Regions from separate parts of the Allobosea sp. TAF32 genome, predicted to be linked through region 3. Evidence: predicted binding sites of a transcription regulator. Region 3 holds the regulator's gene; each other region holds the start of a gene.
The links. The regulator LexA, encoded in region 3, represses DNA repair genes until DNA is damaged. The targets are predictions, from matches to a motif close to TGTTCNNNNTGTGTTCNG.

Region 1: a site for LexA is predicted at 1,688-1,705, ahead of AB4Z16_RS23835 (ATP-dependent helicase). Genes of this name have one in related genera too.
Region 2: a site for LexA is predicted at 1,788-1,805, ahead of AB4Z16_RS02125 (helicase-related protein). Genes of this name have one in related genera too.
Region 4: a site for LexA is predicted at 2,107-2,124, ahead of AB4Z16_RS00085 (YifB family Mg chelatase-like AAA ATPase). Genes of this name have one in related genera too.

Annotation. Positions count from the first base shown of each region.
Region 1 covers NZ_JBFRDM010000011.1:88,403-92,611, reverse strand. Annotated here, with positions in the region: gene AB4Z16_RS23835 (ATP-dependent helicase) at 1-1,673, opposite strand, end outside; gene AB4Z16_RS23830 (alpha/beta hydrolase) at 1,807-2,733, opposite strand; gene AB4Z16_RS23825 (acyl-CoA dehydrogenase family protein) at 2,872-4,209, shown strand, end outside.
Region 2 covers NZ_JBFRDM010000001.1:481,453-485,661, reverse strand. Annotated here, with positions in the region: gene AB4Z16_RS02135 (KpsF/GutQ family sugar-phosphate isomerase) at 1-937, shown strand, start outside; gene AB4Z16_RS02130 (MerR family transcriptional regulator) at 1,135-1,581, shown strand; gene AB4Z16_RS02125 (helicase-related protein) at 1,859-4,209, shown strand, end outside.
Region 3 covers NZ_JBFRDM010000008.1:46,590-50,798, forward strand. Annotated here, with positions in the region: gene trpC (indole-3-glycerol phosphate synthase TrpC) at 1-35, shown strand, start outside; gene moaC (cyclic pyranopterin monophosphate synthase MoaC) at 32-514, shown strand; gene AB4Z16_RS17325 (molybdopterin molybdotransferase MoeA) at 514-1,725, shown strand; gene lexA (transcriptional repressor LexA) at 1,825-2,535, shown strand; gene AB4Z16_RS17335 (ComEC/Rec2 family competence protein) at 2,529-4,209, opposite strand, start outside.
Region 4 covers NZ_JBFRDM010000001.1:18,631-22,839, reverse strand. Annotated here, with positions in the region: gene AB4Z16_RS00105 (aromatic amino acid lyase) at 1-563, shown strand, start outside; tRNA gene AB4Z16_RS00100 (tRNA-Ser) at 739-828, opposite strand; gene AB4Z16_RS00095 (hypothetical protein) at 1,062-1,322, shown strand; gene msrA (peptide-methionine (S)-S-oxide reductase MsrA) at 1,406-2,062, shown strand; gene AB4Z16_RS00085 (YifB family Mg chelatase-like AAA ATPase) at 2,179-3,732, shown strand; gene AB4Z16_RS00080 (hybrid sensor histidine kinase/response regulator) at 3,894-4,209, shown strand, end outside.

The DNA of each region.
Region 1 (4,209 bases), on a different contig from region 3:
ACCAGCGAGACGTGTTCGAGGAAGGCCGGCAGATCGGGGAATTCATCGAGGGAGCGGACGAGCTCCTTGAGGTTTTCGAGGCGCCCGGCGGCATCGGCCGAGCGGTCCTTCTTCCACATCTCGGTGTAGCCGGATTCCTCCAGCACGAGTTCGGCGAGTTCGCCCTGCGGCATATGCTCGGCGCGAGCGGACCAGCGGCCGAAGGCGTCGACCAGTTCGCGCAGGGCCGTGCGGGCCTTGGGCTTCAACTCGTCGCTCTCGACCGCGGCGCGGGCCGATTGCATCAGCGAGAAGCCGGTGGCGCGGGCGTGGTTGTGCAGGAGCTGAACCGTTGCGTCACCGAGGCCGCGCTTGGGTACGTTGACGATGCGCTCGAAGGCGAGGTCGTCGGTGGGCGACACCACGCAACGCAGATATGCCAGCGCATCGCGGATTTCGGCGCGCTCATAGAAGCGCGGGCCGCCGATGACGCGGTAGGGCACGCCGGCCTGGACAAAGCGCTCCTCGATCTCGCGCATCTGGGCGGAGATGCGCACGAGCACCGCGACCTCGGCGAGATTGTATTTCTTGGCCTGCATCGCCTCGATCTCGTCGGAGATCAGGCGCGCTTCCTCCTGGCTGTCCCAGGCGCCGGTGATGGTGACCTTCTCGCCGAGCGCATCCTCGGTGCGCAGGGTCTTGCCGAGGCGGCCTTCGTTGCGGGCGATCAGCTTGGAGGCGGTGGCGAGGATATGACCGGTGGAGCGGTAGTTGCGCTCCAGCCGGATCACGGTCGCGCCCGGAAAATCGTGCTCGAAGCGCAGGATATTATCGACCTCGGCACCGCGCCAGCCATAGATCGACTGGTCGTCGTCGCCGACGCAGCAGATGTTGCGACGTCCTTGGGCAAGAAGTCTTAGCCAGAGATACTGCGCCGTGTTGGTGTCCTGATACTCGTCGACGAGGATGTAGCGGAAGCGGTCGTGATAGGTCTGGAGCACGTCAGGATAGTCGCGGAACAGCGTCAGGCAGTGCAGCAGGAGGTCGCCGAAATCGACTGCGTTCAGCGCCTTCAAACGCTCCTGATAGGCAGCATAGAGCTTGCCGCCCTTGCCGTTGGCGAAGACGGCGGCCTCACCGGGCGGCACGTCCTTGGGGCTAAGGCCGCGATTCTTCCAGCTATCGATGAAGCCCGCCAGCATGCGTCCGGGCCAGCGCTTCTCGTCGATGCCCTCGGCCTGAATCACCTGCTTCATCAGGCGGATCTGGTCGTCGGTGTCGAGGATGGTGAAGTCGCTGCGCAGATCGAGCAGTTCGGCGTGGCGGCGCAGCAGCTTGGCCGAGATCGAGTGGAACGTGCCGAGCCAGGGCATGCCTTCGGCGACCGGGCCGACGAGATGGGCGACGCGCTCCTTCATCTCGCGCGCCGCCTTGTTGGTGAAGGTGACGGCGAGAATCTGGGAAGGGTAGGCGCGGCTGGTCGAAATCAGGTGGCCGATGCGGGTGGTGAGCACGCGGGTTTTGCCGGTGCCGGCGCCGGCCAGCACCAACACGGGGCCTTCCGTCGCCTCGACCGCCTGGCGCTGCTCCGGGTTCAGCCCCGTAAGATAGCCGGCCGCCGGCTGCGCTGCGGCACGCGCGGCGAGGCCTCCAGGGCGGGGCAGGGGGGCGGAAAAGGGGTCAGTCTCGGACAAGGGACCAGTGTGCTCGTGCGTGATTCGTTCTCCGGCGAATATAGGGCGCTCGTGTCAGGATTGCGCCCTGCCGGAGGGATCATTTTATATCCCGTTCCACAGGGAGGTGGCTGCATCCTCCCCGCTTGCCGGCTCAGCGCGCCGGCAGCAGGTATTTCAGGCCCTGCGTGAAACCGCGCGGTGCGACGGTGAGGTGATCCTCATCGTCGAGGACGACCGACTTCAGATTCAGGCTCGGGTATTTTCGTCCGCGCAATGCGGCTTCCAGCGCACGGTTGTCGGCGACCATGTCCACCGTCTGATTGTAGCGCCGGTCGCCTTTGCGCAGCGCTTCATGGGCGCCGACATAGAGATAGACCTTGGCCGGCAGGTCTTTGCTCCGGGCGGCGTAGCGCGCTTCCAGCTCCAAAGCATGGCGCTTGTCGTACCAGAGCGAGGGGCTGCCGAGGATATAGCCGCTGAACAGGCCGGGCTCGGTGAACAGGATCTGCGCGCCCAGTAGGGAGCCGTAGGAGTGGCCGAGAAAGAGCGCTCTGGCGGGATCGGTCCGATAGCGGGCGGCGATGAACGGCTTCACCTGATCGCGCAGATAGCTCTGGTAGGCCGGCCCCTGGCCGTGAACCGCTCCGGCCGGTGCTGAGCTTGGCCCGTTTTGCGTGGGGGTATAGTCGCGCCGGCGGCTGACCGCGCCATCCTCGCCTTTGGCATAGGACAGCCCGACCAGGATGAATTCCTCCACCTTCGGCCCATCGAGGTTCAGGCGGCGATTGATCTGGCGGATGATCGGGAAGGCATAGTCGGCGTCGGTGACATAAAGCACGGGGAAGCGCCGCTGCGGCTCCTTCGCATAGGAGGGCGGCAAGGCGACGAAGACCTGATAGCCGCGGCGCGAGACCGGGTCGGGCACGTCCCAGACCTCGCTGTCAGGGATTTGGTAGGGGCGGCCTTCGCCCGGCTGAACCTTCGGAACGGCTTGAGTCTGGGCGTGTGCGGGAGCGACGGAGGCACTGAGGCCGGCGATGAGGGCAATCAGCAGGGTATTCGGAACGCGTCGCTGCACGTGAGGTCTCCGTCGTCATGCGCCGATCGCGGCGCGCATGCGAGGGGAGGCACGAACTCGGGCAGCAATCGGGCGGATTCGCAATCGGCGGATGCCGGCATAGTCTGGTGGTTAACGACGCGGATCGGAGGGAAGGCCATGGCGCAGATGTCACATGCCGACCAGGTGACCAATCAGGTGCCGGTGCTGGCCGAATACGACGTCTTCGCCGCCGATCCGGTGCTGCCGGGGATCGTCTCGGCCTTCGGTGCCGATTGGGCGCGCGAGCGGCTGCATGAAGCCGGGCGGACGGTCGGCTCGGCACGGGTGCAGGAATTGGCCTATCTCGCCAATCGTTACACCCCGGAACTCAAGGCCTTTGACCGCTTCGGCAACCGCATCGACGAGGTCGCCTTCCATCCGGCCTGGCACGAGTTGATGGGGCTCGCCATCGGGCAGGAGGCGCATGCTCTCGCCTGGAACCGGCCGGAGCCCGGTGCGCAGGTGGCGCGGGCGGCCCTGCAATACCTCTGGTACGGCGCCGAGAGCGGAATCTGCTGCCCGATCAGCATGACCTATGCCGCCGTGCCGGTGCTGAAACAGGACCCTCTGCTTTGGGAGCAGTGGGGCCATCTCATCACCTCGAACCGCTACGATCCACGGCAGGGGCCGGCCCATCACAAGACAGGCGCGACCGTCGGCACGGCGATGACGGAGACGCAAGGCGGCTCGGATCTGCGTCAGACCCAGACGGTGGCCGAGGATAACGGCGACGGCACCTATTCGCTCCATGGCCGGAAATGGTTCTTCTCGGTGCCGCATTCCGATATCTTCCTCACGTTGGCGCGGACGGGCGAGGGCATCTCCTGCTTCGTCGTGCCGGGCTGGTTTCCAGATGGATCGCGCAACGGCGTCGCGATCGAGCGGCTCAAGGAGAAATGCGGCAACCGCTCGAATGCGTCGTCGGAGGTCGAGTTTCGCGGTGCCGTCGGCCATCTGATCGGGGAGCCGGGACGCGGTATCCGCACCGGGCTGTCGATGAACCACAATTCCCGGCTCGACATCGCCGCCGCCTCCTCCGGGCTGATGCGGATGGCGGTCTCACTCGCGGCGCATCACGCGCAGCATCGCCGCGCCTTCCAGAAGGCGCTGATCGACCAGCCGATCATGCAGAACGTGCTGGCCGATATCGCGATCGAGGCTGAGGCCGCGGCCTGGCTCGCTTTCCGGCTTTTCGCGGCGCTGGATCGACAGGAGGCATCGGAGAGTGAGCGGCTGCTGGCGCGGGTGGGCGCGCCGATCGCGAAATACTGGATCACGCGGCGGGCACCGGCCGTCGTCACCGAGGCGCTGGAGTGCCATGGCGGCAACGGCTTCATCGAGGACAACCCGATGGCGCGGCTCTATCGCGAGGCGCCGCTGAACGCGATCTGGGAAGGCTCGGGCAATGTCATCTGCCTCGACGTGCTGCGCTCGCTGGCGCGGGAGCAGGGGGCG
Region 2 (4,209 bases), on a different contig from region 3:
CGCCACCGAGCGCGCCGGCCTCGACGCGCTCCATGACGCGCTCGCCGACGGGCTTGGCCAGCCCTTTGCCGATGCCGTCGCGATGATCCGGGGCGCGAGCGGGCGCGTGATCGTCTCAGGGATGGGCAAGTCCGGCCATGTCGGCCGCAAGCTCGCCGCGACGCTGGCCTCCACCGGCACGCCCGCGCATTTCGTCCATCCGGCCGAGGCGAGCCATGGCGACCTCGGCATGGTGCAGCCTGAGGATGTTGTGATCGCTCTGTCCTGGTCGGGGGAAGCGGCAGAGCTCGCCGCGCTCGTCGGCTATACCCGGCGCTTCCGGGTCGGGCTGATCGCCATCACCGCCAATTCCGAGAGCACGCTCGGCAAGGAGTCCGATATCGCGCTCGTGCTGCCCAAGTCCGCGGAAGCCTGCCCGAACGGGCTTGCGCCGACGACCTCGACGACCATGCAGATCGCGCTGGGCGATGCTCTCGCCGTAGCGCTGCTGGAGGCACGCGGCTTCTCGCGGCAGGACTTTTTCGTCTATCACCCCGGCGGCAAGCTCGGCGCACAGCTCAAGACCGTCGAGAGCATCATGCATCGCGGCGCCGAATTGCCGCTAATCGGCCTCGACACGCTGCTGCCGGACGTGATCGCGATGATCTCGGACAAGAGTTTCGGCTGCGCCGTCGTGATGGATCTGGACGGCAGGCTCGCCGGCGTCGTCACCGACGGCGATCTGCGCCGCAAGGCGGCGATGGGCGGCGGCGGCTCGCTGCGCGCCCGCGATATCATGACGGCAAACCCCCGGCGCATCGGGCTCGATACGCTTGCCGTCGAGGCGCTCGAGCTGGTCAACCGCATGCGGATCACAGCGCTGATCGTGGTGGACGACCAGGACAGGCCGGTCGGGCTGGTGCATGTCCACGACCTGCTGGCGATGGGCGTGGCGTAGTCTTCGCGCGTCGTGCTCGGGCTTGACCCGAGCATCTCCTGACGCGGCTGCGGGAGCTTGTCTTGTCCAGGATTCTCCGGTCCGCGCTTCGCTCCGACCGCAAATGACGACGCGGTCGTTTCGCGCGAAGTGCTCTTGTCACGGGCACACTGCGGCCTATCTAAAGCTGTAGAGACTATAGCTTCAGAGGGAGCGCCATGGCTGCACTGGACAAGCTCGAACGCGTAATGCCGATCGGCACCCTTGCCGAGCGCACCGGCGTCAAGGTCGAGACGATCCGCTACTACGAGCAGGTCGGCCTGCTGCCGCCGCCGGAGCGGTCCGAGGGCAACCAGCGCCGCTACGGCCGGCGCCATGCCGAGCGGCTCGCCTTCATCAAGCATGCGCGCGATCTCGGCTTCGCCGTCGACAACATCCGCACGCTGCTCAGGCTCTCCGACACGCCCGGTATCGCCTGCGACGAGGCGCATGCGATCTCCGTCTCGCATCTCGAAGAGGTGCGGGACAAGATTGCGAAATTGCGGTCGCTGGAGAAGGAGCTGGAGCGGATCGCCACCACCTGCTCGGGCGGTGTCGCGGCCTGCGACTGCGCGATCATCGAGGCGCTGGCCGACCACGGGCAGTGCGACCACGCTCGCCATTGAAGCTGGCCAGCGGCCTTAAATGTCGATTGCCCCTCGTTTCAGGAGCGGAAGGGTTTAAATAGGCATCGTGCCGAGCGGCCTTTTGCGCCGCCACGGCGGTTCTGTGGGAGGGCGCGCTATGCCGGGATGGCCCATGCCGAAGGGAGGGCAGCCCCGAACGGGGAACAAATCCCGATTCTGCCGGAGTCCGCGATTCGGCCTCGCTTCGTTCCAGAGGCGTTCTCGCCAGACCCGTTCCTGATTCCCGTCCACGCTCCCGCCCGCATGGGCGGGCGAGATGATCGGCTCCGTCGCCTTGCTTCCGTTTCGTTCGCTGCCGCCCGCCGCCCGCGCCCATGGCGTGACCGCGGTCCTCGGCCCCACCAATACCGGTAAGACCCATCTGGCCATCGAGCGCATGGTCGCTCATCCCACCGGGATGATCGGCCTGCCGCTGCGCCTGCTCGCGCGCGAGGTCTACCAGCGCGTGGTCGACAAGGTCGGCCCCGAGGCCGTGGCCCTCGTCACCGGCGAGGAGAAGATCAAGCCGGAGCGGCCGCGCTTCTGGGTCTGCACGGTCGAGGCGATGCCGCGCGACCTCGCGGTCGATTTCGTCGCGATCGACGAGATCCAGCTCGCTGCCGACCTCGACCGCGGCCATGTCTTCACCGATCGGCTGCTCAACCGCCGCGGCCGGGCCGAGACCATGCTGATCGGCGCGGCGACCATGCGCCCGCTGATCGAGCAGCTCATCCCCGGCGTCAACGTCGTCACGCGCCCGCGCCTCTCCAGCCTGACCTTCGCCGGTGACCGCAAGATCACCCGGCTGCCGCCGCGCTCGGCCATCGTCGCCTTCTCGGTCGAGGAGGTCTACGCGATCGCCGAGCTGATCCGCCGGCAGAAGGGCGGGGCGGCCGTCGTGCTCGGCGCGCTCTCGCCGCGCACCCGCAACGCGCAGGTCGATATCTATCAGTCCGGCGATGTCGACTACCTCGTCGCCACCGATGCGATCGGCATGGGGCTCAACCTCGACGTCAATCACATCGCCTTCGCAGCCGACCGGAAATTCGACGGGCATCACTACCGCAAGCTCAACCCGGCCGAGTTCGGTCAGGTCGCCGGCCGCGCCGGGCGGCATTTGCGAGACGGCACCTTCGGCACCAGCGGGCGCTGCCCGCCCTTCGACGCGGAATTGGTCGAGGCGATCGAGAATCACCGCTTCGAGCCGGTGCGCCAGATGCAGTGGCGCAATTCCGACCTCGACCTGCGCTCGATCGCCGGCCTCCTCGATACGCTCAATATCCAGCCCTCGGAACCCGGCCTGACCCGGGCGCTGATCGCCGAGGACATGACGACGCTGGAGGTGTTGGCGAGAGACCCCGATGTCGCGTCGCTGGCGCATGGGCGTGCTGCGGTCGAGCGGCTCTGGGAGGTCTGCGGCCTGCCCGATTACCGCAAGATCTCGCCGATGCAGCATGCCGATCTTGCGACCACGCTGTATCTCAGGCTGATGCGCCATGGTCGGCTCGACGCCGACTGGTATGCGGTGCAACTCGCCTCGCTCGACCGCACCGATGGCGAGATCGACACGCTCTCGGCCAGGATCGCGCAGGTCAGGACTTGGACCTATGTTGCCAATCGTCCTGACTGGTTACCTGATCCTGAGCATTGGCAGGGCATGGCTCGTCTTGTAGAGGACAAACTGTCGGACGCTCTGCATGAGCGTCTGGCCCACCGATTTGTCGATCGGCGCACCAGCGTGCTGATGCGCCGCTTGCGGGAGAATGCGATGTTGGAGGCTGAGGTCACCGCGACGGGCGACGTGCTCGTCGAGGGCCAGCACGTGGGAATGCTGCAGGGCTTCCGCTTTACGGCGGACCCGAAGGCGGGAGGCGCCGAGGTCAAGGCGCTGAACCTGGCGGCGATGAAGGCGCTCGGCGCCGAGATCGAGTCGCGGGCGGCGCGCGTCGTGCTGGCGGGCGATGATGCCTTCGTGCTCTCGCATGACGGGCTGGTCCGCTGGACGGGCGAGCCGGTGGCGCGCCTCGTCGCCGGCGAGAAGGTGCTGGAGCCGCGCCTGCGCCTTCTCGTGGAGGAACACCTCTCCGGCGGAGCGCGCGAACAGGTCGAGGCGCGCCTCAATCTCTGGCTGAAGAATCACATCACCCGCCTGCTCGGCGCGATCCAGATCCTCGAAGCGGCCGAAAGCGTCACCGGCATTGCCCGCGGCATCGCCTATCAGACGGCCGAGGCGCTCGGCGTGCTCGAGCGCTCCAAGGTCGGCGAGGAAATGAAGGCGCTCGATCAGGAGGGCCGCGCCGCGCTGCGCCAGCTCGGCATGCGCTTCGGCGCTTTCCACATCTACATGCCGGCGCTGCTGAAGCCGGCGCCGCGTGCGCTCGCCGCCCAGCTCTGGGCGCTGAAGCATGGCGGGCCGGAGACGGCCGGACTCGACGATATCGCCCATCTAGCGGCGTCGGGGCGCACCTCCTTCCCGGTCGACAAGGCCGTGCCAAAGGGGCTGTATCGCGCGGCGGGCTACCGCGTCTGCGGCGAGCGGGCCGTGCGCGTCGACATTCTGGAACGCCTCGCCGATCTGATCCGCCCGGCGATCGCCTACCGCCCCGGCGCCACGCAGGGCACCCCGCC
Region 3 (4,209 bases):
TGCTGACCGGCCAGGCTCAAGAGAACGCGGCGTGAGCCGGCTCAGCCATCTCGACGCCCAAGGCCAGGCGCATATGGTCGATGTCGGCGACAAGGCCGAGACGACCCGCACGGCAATAGCCGAGGGCAGCGTCGTGATGGCGCCGGAGACGATCGCGATCGTGCGCGACGGCAACGCCAAGAAGGGCGACGTGCTCGGCACGGCGCGCCTCGCCGGCATCATGGCCGCCAAGCGCACGCATGAGCTGATTCCGCTCTGCCACCCACTGCTGCTCAGCAAGATCGCCGTCGATCTCGAACTGGACGAGGCCTTGCCGGGCGTGCGCGTGCGCGCCGAGGTGAAGATGAAGGGCCAGACCGGCGTCGAGATGGAGGCGCTCACCGCCGTCTCCGTCGCCTGTCTCACAGTCTACGACATGGTCAAGGCGGTCGACCGGGCGATGCGGATCGAGAATATCCGGTTGCTTCACAAATCCGGCGGCCAGTCCGGCGACTACGAGGCGAAAGCCCGCTGATGGCGCTCACCCCGGTCCCCGTCGCGCGCAAGGCGCTGCTCGACAGCGTTCCGGGGCCGATCGGGGCGGAAACCCTGCCGCTCGCGCAATGCGCCTGGCGGGTGCTCGCAGCCGATCTGAAGGCGCTCAGAACTCAGCCGCCCTTCGCCAACTCCGCCATGGATGGCTATGCCGTGCGTGCCGACGACATGGCCGAAGGTGCGACGCTTGCCGTGATCGGCGAATCCGCCGCCGGCCGGGCCTATGAGGGCACGGTTGGACCGGGACAGGCCGTGCGCATCTTCACCGGCGCGCCGATGCCGGAGGGCGCCGACACGATCCTAATGCAGGAAGACGCAGACGGCGTCGGTAGCCCGGAGATCCGCGTGCGGGTGTCGCCGGCCAAGGGCAAATTCCTGCGCGCAGCGGGCCTCGATTTCCACGAAGGCGACGTCCTGCTGAAGGCCGGGCGCGTGCTCGACAGCGCAGCGCTCGGGCTAGCCGCCGCGATGGGACATCCGACGCTGCCAGTCCGGCGCAAGCCGTTGGTCGCGATTCTCGCCACCGGCGACGAACTGGTGGCGCCGGGCGATCCGGTCGGGCGCGACCAGATCGTCGCCTCGAACTCCTTCGCCCTTGCCGCGCTGGTCGAGAAGGCCGGCGGCGCAGTGCTCGATCTCGGCATCGCCCGCGACGACCATGCCGACCTCGCGGCCAAGATCGCTCAGGCGCGCGACGCCGACGCCAACGTGCTGATCACGCTCGGCGGCGCCTCGGTGGGTGCCCACGATCTCGTACAGGAAGCGCTGACGCGGGCCGGGATGTCGCTTGGCTTCTGGAAGATCGCGATGCGACCGGGCAAGCCGATGATGACCGGCCGGCTCGGCCGGATGGTCGTGGTCGGGCTTCCCGGAAACCCGGTCTCCTCGATCGTCTGCGGCCACCTCTTCGTGCTGCCGCTGATCGAAGCCCTGCTCGGCCTGGCCGATGCGGATCGCGATCGCAGCATCCCCGCCCGCCTCGGCCGCGACCTGCCGGGCAATGACGAGCGTGAGGATTATCTGCGCTCGGAGCTGGCGCTGACGCCCGATGGTTGGGTTGCAACGCCTTTCGACCGGCAGGATTCCTCCATGCTCGGCACATTGGCGCGGGCGCAGGCGCTGACGATCCGCCCGGCCCATGCTGCGCCGGCCAGGATAGGCGACCTCTGCCGTATCCTGCCGCTGCTGTAGACAGGCGCCCTCGCGCGAACGGGTTGCGGAACACAAGGCGAACAGTTATGGTGTTCGTGATTTGTTTCGAATCTACGCTTTTCCGGGGCCGGCGGGATCATGCTGACACGCAAGCAACACGAACTCCTGCGCTTCATCCAGGAACGCTTGCGTGAGAGCGGGGTGCCGCCCTCCTTCGACGAGATGAAGGACGCGCTCGATCTGCGCTCGAAATCCGGCATCCACCGGCTGATCATGGCGCTGGAGGAGCGCGGCTTCATCCGCCGCCTGCCCAACCGGGCGCGTGCGCTCGAAGTCATCAAGATGCCCGATGGACTCGGTACGCCGCAGCAGCGGCCGCGTTTCAGCCCTGCGGTCGTCCAGGGCGGGCTCGGCACGCAGCCCAATCTCGGCAAACCCCGCCCCACCGCCGATGAGGACAGCCGTTCCTCCATCGCGATCCCGGTCATGGGCCGCATCGCCGCCGGCACACCGATTTCGGCCATTCAGAACCGCAGCCACACCGTCTCGTTGCCGCCCGACATGCTCGGCTCCGGCGAGCATTACGCGCTCGAAGTGCGCGGTGACTCGATGGTCGAAGCCGGCATCCTCGACGGCGACACCGTCATCATCCGCAAGCAGGACTCGGCCAATACCGGCGATATCGTCGTGGCACTGATCGACGACGAGGAGGCGACACTCAAGCGGCTGCGCAAACGCGGCTCCTCGATCGCGCTCGAAGCCGCCAATCCCGCCTATGAGACGCGTGTGCTTGGGCCGGACCGGGTCAAGATTCAGGGCCGCCTCGTCAATCTGATGCGGCGTTACTGAAGCCGCTCGACCTCGGCTTCGCCATCGGCGGATGCTGGCGGAATGCTGATGCTCGTTGCAGCGGGCGCCGCCAGACGCGGTTCGCGTCGGCGGCTCCACGGCCGATCGGCTGCGCTGGGCTCTGAGATGCGGCTGCTCCATCCCGACGCCGTGCGGTAGAGCGAGGTCGCGCCGTCGCGTGACAGTCCCATTCGCTCGATCAGCCGCGCCTTGCAGGCGCCGCTCCAGGGAATGGCGGTGACGACGAGGTCGGCCCGCAGGCAGTCCTCGATGATCGCCAACCGGTCGCGCGTGTAGGAAACCGTGCGCTTGTCAGCCGTTTGCGCAACACAACCCAGCTGATCGCAAGCGATGCCGGCGCGCAGCGTCGGATCGTCCGGCGAGCGGCTGTCGCCATCGGCACCCAGCCATTGCTGCAGCACGAAGCGGCTGGGCTTGCCGGCGACCGCAAGGCGTCCATCGGGGGCCCGCACAGCAAGCCCCGAGCCGTCGCGTTCGATCAGGATTTCCGGCCGCTCCGGCTTTCCGGCGATGGCGACGCCGAGCACGATGGGGACCGCCGCCAGCCAGCGCCAGGCCGTGGTCCAAAGCGTCAGCCAAAGCAACGCCAGCACGAAGCAGGTCAGCACGACCGGGCTGAAGGCGGCGATCATCACGGTGGAATGGTCGATGCTTGCCACCCAGTGCGCCACCTTGAGCACGACGTCGGACGCCAGCCCCATCAGCGCCCAGGCGGGCCAGTCCAGCCCGAAGGGATAGGCCAGCACGCCGAACACCGCCGCCGGCATGACGAAGAGCGAGACGAAGGGCAGCGCCATCGCGTTGCCGAGCAGGCCGAAAGGATTGAAGGTCTGGAAGTGATAGGCCCCGAAAGGCGCTGTTGCGGCCGTCGCCAGCAAGGTGGTGACGATGATGCCGAGCGCCGCTGCCCAGACCGGCCCGAGCGGCCATGGCAGGCTCGGGGGCGGCTCCGTGCATTTTCGGCTCTCCCAGCGTTCGGCAAAGGCGATCAGGGCCGCAACCGCGCCGAATGACATCTGGAAGCTCGGTCCGAGCAGCGCCTCCGGCTCGCGCAGCAGCACGATCATGGCGGCGAGAGAGAGATTGCGCATGCTCAGTGCAGCACGATCGACGAGGATCGCGCCGAGCATCACCAGCGTCATGATCAGCGAGCGTTCGGTCGCGACGTCACTGCCTGAAAAGATGCAGTAGGCGGTCGCGCCGAGCATCGCCGCGACGGCCGCGATCTTCTTGATCGGCCAGCGCAGCGCGGCAGTCTGGGAGAGCGCCAGCAGGGCGCGCACCAGCCAGAAAATCGTCCCGGCCGCGAGAACCATGTGCAGGCCTGAGATCGAGACGATGTGGTAGATCCCGGCCGCGCGCAGGTCATTGTTCGTCGCCTCGGTGATCAGGCCGCGCTTCCCCGTGACAAGGGCTGCAGCGACCGCCCCGCCCTGCCCGCCGCCCACTTCGGCGATGCGCCGGGTCAACGCGTTGCGGGCCCGGTCGATCGTGACATCGACGGCAAGGCGCGTCGGCATTGGATGCGGCGCGGGCGCCGACGCGATCTTGCCTGCGATACTGCCGACTGCGCCGATGCCGCGGAAGAAGGCATCGCGCCCGAAATCGTAACCGCCCGCCCGAGCTGGCCCCGGTGGAGGCAGGAGCCGCGCC
Region 4 (4,209 bases), on a different contig from region 3:
CGCTCATTTCCGTCGCCAATTTCGATACGGTCTCGCTGTCGATGGCGCTCGACGTCGCCAGGCTGGGCTTTGCGCCGGTCGTGACCGGTTCGGCCGAGCGCGTCGCCAAGCTGGTCGATTCCTTCTGGTCGGGGCTCACCGTCGGGCTCATCGAGGAGGATGGCGTGGGTCTGCCCGGCTTCAACGGGTTGGCCCAGTTCCACAAGGCGATTACGTCCGAGGCGCGCCTGGCGACCGCGCCCGTGGTGCATGAGCTCGCCAGTTCGAGCCATTCCAACGGCAATCTCGACCGGGCCGGCATGGCGGGCCTTGCCGCACGCAGGACGGCCGAGGTGGCCGGCCTGTGCCGCTCGATCGCAGCGATCGAGCTACTTGTCGCCGCGCAAGCTGTCGAAGTCCGGAAGGCCGCGCCGCTCGGTGCCGTCACACGCCGGCTGCACGCGCTGGTTCGCGAGGCGTCTCCTTTCGCCGCGGCGGGCGACCGGGTGCCCCATATCGATCCGCTGCTGCAGCACATGAGGCAACGCGACGCCGAGATCCGGGGCATGCTTTCTCTCGGCTGATGGTGCCACGGACCGATCCGAAAGCAGGCTGTGCCGACCGCTATCGGCCGCGCTGCTGGGCTCAGTCTGCCCATCGGCCAGCTGACAAATTTCCGGATTCCATCTGAATCCGCTCACGGAGCCAGTCGGGCTCTCGCGGCGCTTGTGCGCTCGGGAATCGATCTCTGGGAATTTCTGGCGGACAGGGCGGGATTCGAACCCGCGATACGGTTTCCCGTATACACACTTTCCAGGCGTGCGCCTTCAACCACTCGGCCACCTGTCCGGCGCGCTGCTTATGACCGCCGTGCCGTCATCTTTCAAGGCCCGAGATGAAGGGTTTTGCACAATCCCACTAAAACCTGTGCGCGCGGTTGCGCCGAGCGCCGCTGATGAGCACATCTTGAAGCTGGGGGCAGGTGCCGGATACGCGAACGGCAAACGGTGACGGGGAGCAGAGTGAGATTCCTTCTACGAGTGTTGGGATATCTGTGGGTCGCGGCCGGCTTCGTCGCGCTTGTGATCGACGGCGCTCGTTCCATCGCCAATTCGGCACTGCGCTTCACCGCGGTGAGCGAAACCCTGACGGCCTTGATCCACGAGCGCTACGCGCAGATTCAGCCGGCCATCGAACGCAATCTCCATCCACTGCTCTGGGATCCCATGCTGCTGTCGGTGATGCGGCTGCCGACTTCGCTCGCGGCGCTTCTGCTCGGATTCGCGCTGCTTTGGCTGGGGCGGCAGCCGGAGCCGCTGATCGGCATCGTCACGCGTCGGTGAAGCGCGGGCTCGCGAAGCCCCCCTGTGCGAAGGGCCGCAGGAGGCTTACATAGGCGCCGAAGCTCGAACGAACGGAGCGAGAAATGTTCTCTTTGCGCAAGAAGACCGAGATGCCGACGGCGGCCGAGACCCTGCCGGGCCGTCCCGCTGCGATTCCCACCGCTGAAACCCATTTCGTCAACGGACGCGCGCTGGCCGGCCCTTATCCGGAAGGCACGCGCAAGGCGCTGTTCGGGCTCGGCTGCTTTTGGGGCGCCGAGCGCAAGTTCTGGCAGAGCGGCGAGGGAATCTGGGTCACCGCCGTGGGTTATGCCGGCGGCACGACGCCGAATCCGACCTATGAGGAGGCGTGCAGCGGCCTGACCGGGCACACCGAGGTCGTGCTGGTGGTCTACGATCCCGCCAAGATCGCCTATGAGGATCTGCTCAGGATCTTCTGGGAGAACCATGACCCGACCCAGGGCATGCGCCAGGGCGGCGATATCGGCACGCAGTATCGCTCGGCGATCTACACCTATGACGCCGAGCAGAAGGCCGCTGCCGAGAAGTCCCGCGCCGAGTACCAGAAGGCTTTGGCCGCCGGCGGCTACGGTCCGATCAGGACCGAGATCCGCGAGGCGCCGACCTTCTACTTCGCCGAGGACTACCATCAGCAGTATCTCGCCAAGAACCCGGCAGGTTATTGCGGCCTCGGTGGGACCGGTGTCGCCTGCCAGATGGGCCTGGGCGTCGACGCCTGAACTTTGACGGGACAGGGAGGCGCCCGCCTCCCTGCTTATTCGAAGGTTCTCGATATGTTCTTGCGCTGCCGCTGAAGCTCCGCTAGCGTCCCCAAGGGGAACGGGGCGAGGCCGAGATGGTGACGCGGGTCGCGACGGTGGCGTTCGAGGGGATCGAAGCGCGCGCCGTCGATGTTCAGGTGCAGGTCGCGGCCGGCGGCGTCGCCTTCATTCTGGTCGGGCTGCCGGACAAGGCCGTCGCCGAGAGCCGCGAGCGGGTGCGCGCCGCCCTCATCGCCTCGGGGCTTGCCCTGCCGGCCAAGCGTATCACCGTCAATCTGGCACCGGCCGATTTGCCCAAGGAAGGCAGCCATTACGACCTGCCGATCGCGCTCGCGGTCATGGCGGCGATCGGCGCGATTCCCGCCGATGCACTCGCCGGATATGCCGTGCTCGGGGAACTCGCCCTTGACGGCTCGATCACGCCGGTGGCCGGTGTCCTGCCGGCAGCGATTGCTGCCTACGCAAGAGGGCAGGGTCTCATCTGTCCCGCTGCTTCCGGTCCGGAAGCTGCCTGGGCCGCCGCCGATATCGATATTCTGGCGCCGCGCTCGCTTATCCAGCTCGCCAACCATTTCAAGGGGACGCAGGTGATGGCGCGGCCCGAGCCGGCAGTGGCCCGTCAAGGCGGAGTTCTGCCCGATCTGGTCGATATCAAGGGGCAGGAGAGCGCGCGCCGCGCGCTCGAGATCGCCGCCGCCGGCGGGCACAATCTCCTGATGAACGGGCCTCCCGGAGCCGGCAAGTCGATGCTGGCGAGCCGCTTGCCGTCGATCCTGCCGCCGCTTTCGCCGCGCGAGTTGCTCGAGGTTTCGATGGTGCTCTCGGTCGCGGGCCATCTCGCCGACGGCGCCCTGACCGATCGGCGCCCGTTCCGGGCACCGCACCATTCGGCCTCGATGGCGGCGCTCGTCGGCGGCGGCCTTCATGCCAAGCCGGGGGAGGTCTCGCTCGCCCATCACGGCGTGCTCTTCCTCGACGAGCTGCCCGAGTTCCAGCCGCAGGTGCTGGATGCTTTGCGTCAGCCGATGGAGACCGGCGATGTTCTGATCTCTCGCGCCAATCACCGGGTCACCTATCCCGCCAGATTCCAGCTCGTGGCGGCGATGAACCCGTGTCGCTGCGGCAAGGCGACGGAGCCCGGTTTCGCCTGCCGCCGCCAGCCGAACGAGCGTTGCATGGCGCAGTATCAGACTCGGCTGTCCGGTCCGCTGCTCGACCGGATCGATATCGCCATCGATCTCCCCGCGGTCACCGCTGCCGACCTGATCCGGCCATCGACGGGAGAGGACTCCACCACCGTCGCCGCGAGAGTCGCAGCCGCCCGTCAGCGCCAGCGCGCGCGCTTCGAGGCGCTGGAACTGCCTCAGCGCGGCCTGGGCCACGTCAGCACCAATGCGGCCTGCCCTCCGCCGGTGCTGGAAGAGATCGCACGGCCCGATAATGCCGGGCTCGCCCTTTTGCGCGATGCCGCGGAGGCGATGCGCTTGACGGCGCGGGCCTATCATCGCGTGCTGAAAGTAGCCCGCACGCTCGCCGATCTCGACGGCGAGGCCAAGGTCGGGCGGCTGCATCTGGCGGAGGCGCTGTCCTATCGCTCGCGCGGTGGCGAGCTCGTTCAGGCGGCCTGATCGCGTGGCGCGTTTTCGAGCGCAGCAGATGGCTCGTCCGAAGACCGCGCAAGATGCGATGAGCTCGACGTATTCTTGATTAACCGATCCTGAAGGCCGAACGGCGAATCTGCGGGGTTCGCAGGCGCCTTTCTCAAGGGACGAGGGCTAGATCGAAGGGCATGGTTTCTTCGTTCTGGTCATGGCTCATCGTCGGAGGCGCCGCGCTCGCGCTATGCCTGCTGATTGCCCGGCTCCTGTTCCAGCGTGAACAGTTGCGGCGGCAGGTCGCCGCTTTGCTCCGCGATACCGAAAATCTCAACGACCGGCTTTGGACACTCGCCGATAGCGAGGAACGCTATCGCAGCCTGATCGAAGCCCAGGGCGACCTGATCGTCAGGCGCGACGGTGCGCGCATCGTCTATGCCAACCGGGCTTATGGGGCGCTGTTCGGCGCGAGCGAGGTCGATCTCGTCGGCAGCAAGATGCAGCTGCCGC